One region of the Paenibacillus sp. FSL R7-0128 genome, then DNA from elsewhere that is predicted to be linked to it. Evidence: predicted binding sites of a transcription regulator. Region 1 holds the regulator's gene; the other holds the start of a gene.
The links. The regulator CtsR, encoded in region 1, represses protease genes until heat stress. The targets are predictions, from matches to a motif close to ATGGTCAATAAAGGTCAAACA.
Positions count from the first base shown of each region.

Region 2: a site for CtsR is predicted at 709-729, ahead of clpP (ATP-dependent Clp endopeptidase proteolytic subunit ClpP). Genes of this name have one in related genera too.

Region 1 covers NZ_JBBOCD010000001.1:6,929,428-6,931,888, reverse strand. The annotation lists gene NST26_RS29585 (GNAT family N-acetyltransferase) at 1-285, shown strand, start outside; gene NST26_RS29580 (CtsR family transcriptional regulator) at 647-1,108, shown strand; gene NST26_RS29575 (UvrB/UvrC motif-containing protein) at 1,139-1,663, shown strand; gene NST26_RS29570 (protein arginine kinase) at 1,693-2,461, shown strand, end outside.
Region 2 covers NZ_JBBOCD010000001.1:31,963-34,423, reverse strand. The annotation lists gene NST26_RS00215 (sugar-binding transcriptional regulator) at 1-256, opposite strand, end outside; tRNA gene NST26_RS00210 (tRNA-Arg) at 549-623, shown strand; gene clpP (ATP-dependent Clp endopeptidase proteolytic subunit ClpP) at 817-1,413, shown strand; gene NST26_RS00200 (GDSL-type esterase/lipase family protein) at 1,501-2,139, opposite strand; gene NST26_RS00195 (PdaC/SigV domain-containing protein) at 2,295-2,461, opposite strand, start outside.

The DNA.
Region 1 (2,461 bases):
CGGGAGCGGGTGCTTTATATTGAAGATAAGCATGCGTCATGGAACAACGGGTTATGGCGGTGGACTGTGTCGGAGCAAGGGGGAGCGGCGTTCACCCGGATTCAGGGCGAGCGGTCAGAGGCTGACCTGGAATGCAGTATCGGCACGCTTACTGTGCTGCTGATGGGATACAAGCGTCCGCTTCAGGCGGCAAAGTACGGACAATTATCCGGGACTGCTGAGGCGACAGCTTGGTTTGAAGCGCTGATTCCGCAGGCCGAGACGGCATTATTCGATTTTTTCTGACAGAGAACGGCTCTTCCTCTTCCCCTGGGAGGGAGGAGCTGTCCTATACATAACGCCTCCATTTCAGTGAACGAAGCAGGCAACCGGAATACAATACAGCCAAAACGTAAAAAATAAGAGTAACCCCTTGGCATTCAGCGAGAATATGTTATAATATGAAAAAGTCAAAGAAAGTCAAAGTCAACGCAGGCCGGATATCATCGTTCTCAGGAATGTAACATTTAGAGAAAAGCGCAGGGCAGAGGCTATTGCAGCCGATTCTTATTACATTGCCCGGGTTAAGTTCTTAAGAGCATGTCTCTGACGGCAGGCGTTGGCGCAGCACAGATTTAACCAATGCTTATACACTGGAGGATGAGTGATGCGTAATATCTCCGATATTATTGAACAATATCTGAAGAATATTTTGCATGAAAGTCCCGAAGGTACGGTGGAAATTCAGCGCAATGATCTGGCGGACCAGTTCTCCTGTGTCCCGTCACAGATCAATTATGTCATCAGCACACGGTTCACATTGGAAAAGGGATATGTGGTGGAGAGTAAACGCGGCGGCGGCGGATATATCCGGATTCAGCGCTATGAGCTGCCTCAGAATGTCGCCTTATACGCACATTTGAACTCCACGATAGGGAATGATATTGATCAGAATTCTGCCGAAGGGCTGATTTATCAGCTGGAGGAGGCCCGTTTCCTCTCCAAACGTGAAGCGTGTCTGATGCGTTCTGCGGTTTCCCGGGAATGCCTGACGGTTAATCTGCCGTACCGGGATGAGATTCGTGCCAAGCTTATGAAGGCTATGCTAATCTCTTTATTGGGCAAATAATTTGTCAAATGGTAAGGAGGGACACCGCTCATGCTATGCCAGGAATGCGGCGTCAAACCGGCTACACTCCACTTCACGAAGATTGTGAACGGGGAAAAGACGGAATTTCATATCTGCGAAAGCTGTGCGCGGGAGAAGGGTGAACTGATTCCCGGAACTGCGGGAGGCTTCTCTATCCACAGCTTGCTTTCCGGTCTCCTGGATCTGGAAGGCTCGGGCAAGGGAAAGTCAGCAGCCGCACAAAGTGTGCAGGGGCTGCATTGTGAAAACTGCGGCATGACCTATTCACAGTTCAGCAAGCTGGGACGGTTCGGCTGCAGCTCCTGTTATAAGTATTTCGACAGTACGCTTGACCCGCTCTTCAGGCGGGTGCATGGCAGTACAGCGCATGTCGGCAAGCTGCCCAAGCGGGCGGGCGCACAGATTATGTGCAAGCGCCAGATTGATGAGCTGAAGCATGAATTGCAGCAGAGTATTGTGCAGGAGGAGTTCGAGACCGCAGCTGAGCTGAGGGACAGAATCCGCAAGCTTGAAAAAGAAATGCCACAAGAGTAAAGTCTTTGATATATAGGAGGGATCCGGGCATGTCAAGTCTCCGGTTTACCGAACAAGCACTGAGTGACTGGATGCGCTGCGGCGGCAGCCATTCCGAGATTGTCATCAGCAGCCGTATGCGGATCGCCCGTAATCTGGAGCATCTTCCGTTCCCGCTGCTCGCTTCAAGAGAGCAGTCGGAGGAGGTGCTGGAGCAGCTTGCCCCCGTATTTCAGGGTGAAGCTTCGGCCGACTTCGGCAGCTTCGAGCTGCTGAGACTGGATGAGCTGGGTGAGCTGGACAAAAAGGTACTGGTGGAAAAGCACCTCATCAGTCCTAACCTGGCGGATGATTCCAAAGGCGGGGCAGTCATTCTTAATGAGGACGAGTCGGTCAGCATTATGATCAATGAGGAGGATCATCTCCGCATTCAATGCCTGTTCCCGGGGCTGCAGGTCAGAGAAGCCTGGGTAAGGGCAACCGCCATCGATGATATTTTCGAGGCTGCTGTCAATTACGCCTTCGATGACCGCAGAGGCTACTTAACAAGCTGTCCCACCAATGTGGGAACAGGGCTGAGAGCCTCGGTTATGGTGCATCTGCCGGCCTTGGTGATGACGCATCAGATCAACCGCATTTTGTCCGCAGTTAATCAGGTGGGGCTTACCGTTAGAGGAATTTATGGTGAAGGCAGCGAAGCAGTAGGGAATATCTTTCAGATCTCCAACCAGATTACGCTTGGACAGACCGAAAATGAGATTATTGAGAATCTTCACAGCGTAGTCACACAGATTATAGAGCATGAGCGCAACGCCCGCG
Region 2 (2,461 bases), 6.9 Mb from region 1:
GCTCCAGCAGGTCAAGCAGTCTGCGACCGGCATCGCTAATGCGCATACCGACGCTCTCGATCTCAATGAGCCCCTGCGATTTCAGAAGATCCGTCTCGGCGCGCAGCACCCGCTCGGTCATATCAAGCGATGCGGCTAACGTCCTGCGCCCAATAATATCGGACAGCATGATCTGATGTAGAATCGTATACCGTCTCTTAAGGGTTTCCATGAGATCAGGCAGAAGCTGCTTTTGGATTTCCAATAGATTACGCATGCTTTCACTCCTGCAACTTCGTCTTTCTCTTATCCCTTGTTCGTGGTCTCAAAATGTCCCGGGTTAACTTTTTAAGTCCCACCCATATTCTACCCAAAACTGACGCCAAGTGCAAGTGTTCCGAGACTATAATTCTCAGCCCGCTTTCATCTTATACATGGGCTTGTCCGGAAGGCCGCTGGCAGGAGGTGCATCTCCGGCTCTATTAATGGAGGCAGAGAAAACTATTTTTGCGCAGGATGCCTAATACGCATTGCTTTTATCCGAGAAGTATATTATAATAATTTCTGTTGCGCCCGTGGTCCAATGGATATGACGTAGGCCTCCGAAGCCTGAGATCCAAGTTCGATTCTTGGCGGGCGCGCCATTTTTTTCAAGCTTGTACATAATTTAGTTCCGATTATATTATATTTAACCAATGAGCCGCTTGAGGGCTCTTTTTTTTGAAAGTAAGTTTGACTTTCTTTGACTTTTTGTTTGAATTTGTTTATCATGTGGTTAATACGGTAACAGTAAAAAATGAACACATTCGAAGCACCAATTTCAAGGAGGTTTTCCACGTGAGTTATATTCCTATGGTAGTAGAACAGAGCAACCGCGGTGAGCGCGCTTATGACATCTATTCCCGCCTGCTGAAGGACCGCATCATTTTCCTTGGAACGGAGGTTAATGACGTGGTTGCCAATTCCATCATCGCACAAATGCTCTTCCTGGCTGCCGAGGACCCGGATAAGGATATTCACCTGTATGTGAACAGCCCAGGCGGTTCCATCACAGCGGGTATGGCCATCTTCGATACAATGCAATACATTAAGCCGGATGTGTCCACCATCTGTGTAGGTATGGCCGCTTCCATGGGAGCGTTCCTGCTGAACGCCGGCGCCAAGGGCAAGCGCTTCGCCCTGCCGAACAGCGAGATCATGATTCACCAGCCGCTAGGCGGTGCGCAGGGGCAGGCTTCGGATATTGAGATCCGCGCCCGCCGCATCATCAAGCTGCGTGAGAAGCTGAACCGCATCTTGTCCGAGCGTACAGGCCAGCCGCTGGAGAAGATCGAGAAGGATACTGACCGCGACTACTTCATGAGCGCTGCAGACGCTGCTGAATACGGTATCGTGGACAAGGTAATTGAGAAGACTCTGCCAACAGGCGTATAAGTACCTGCTCCAATGAATACACAAAGAGGCTGTAACAGACCGGTCCGGTCCCGTTACAGCCTCTTTCTTATGCCCAGCCATTGCTGCCTACCTTAAGCTCCCGTACCCAAGGGCATCCAGCTTGCCTGCAATTACGCGGTAGCCTCTGCCGTTCGGGTGAATATGGTCCAGGAACAGCAGCCCCCGCTCGTTACCGGCAAATTCATGGTATACCGAAGCAAACCCTACGTTATTGCTGCTGTAGCCTGCTGCATAGCGGTTGAACTCCCGCACCCACTCTGTTGCTTCATTCACCTGTGGGTAGGGATTATACAGGCCTACCATCCGGATGATGTAGGGGCTGCGGGAACCTGCTTTGAGCTGTGTCAGGCTACCCATGATGTCGCTGTAGTTACGCTTGCAGTCCCTAAGCGCCTGCTGCAGTAAGCCCTGGAATTCACCGGGCCGGGGCCCGGCTGCCCGGGCTGCCTTAATCAAGTCGTTGCCGCCAATGGACAGCGTAATGATCTGCGCATCCTTCACCGCCGCCCGGTAGACATTCGAGCTCCTCAGCCGTTGCTTCAGCCCCCCGGTGGTCAGACCGTTGACGCCAAGATTCGCCGGCACCACTGGTGTACCCAGCCTCCCTTCCGCCATCCGCCGGTAGACGGGGACGAAGCCGTTCCCGGGCAGCGCCCCGAAGCCGGTTGTAAGTGAATCCCCGATCGCTGTATAAGCATAGACCATAACCTTCCCCTCCCCGTTATAAGCTGCTTGCCTTCTATAGCTTATGACTATCCGGGTGAAGTGGTAACGGCAGGGCAGGCTGATTAGGCCGCGCACATGAAGAATGCCCCTGCGTCTCCCGGAGAAGATGCAAGGGCATCTGGATAATTATTTTATTATTTCAGCGCCGCGAACGGACTGCTTCCATCCGGCAGGAGTTCCTTGAAGCTGAAGTTGAATTCCGGGAAGCCCTCGGCATATGCCGTGTATTCGTATAACTGGAAGAAGAGCACCGCTTTGCCATCTTTCAGATAGAAGTACTTCTCGGTATTCAGTCCATTGA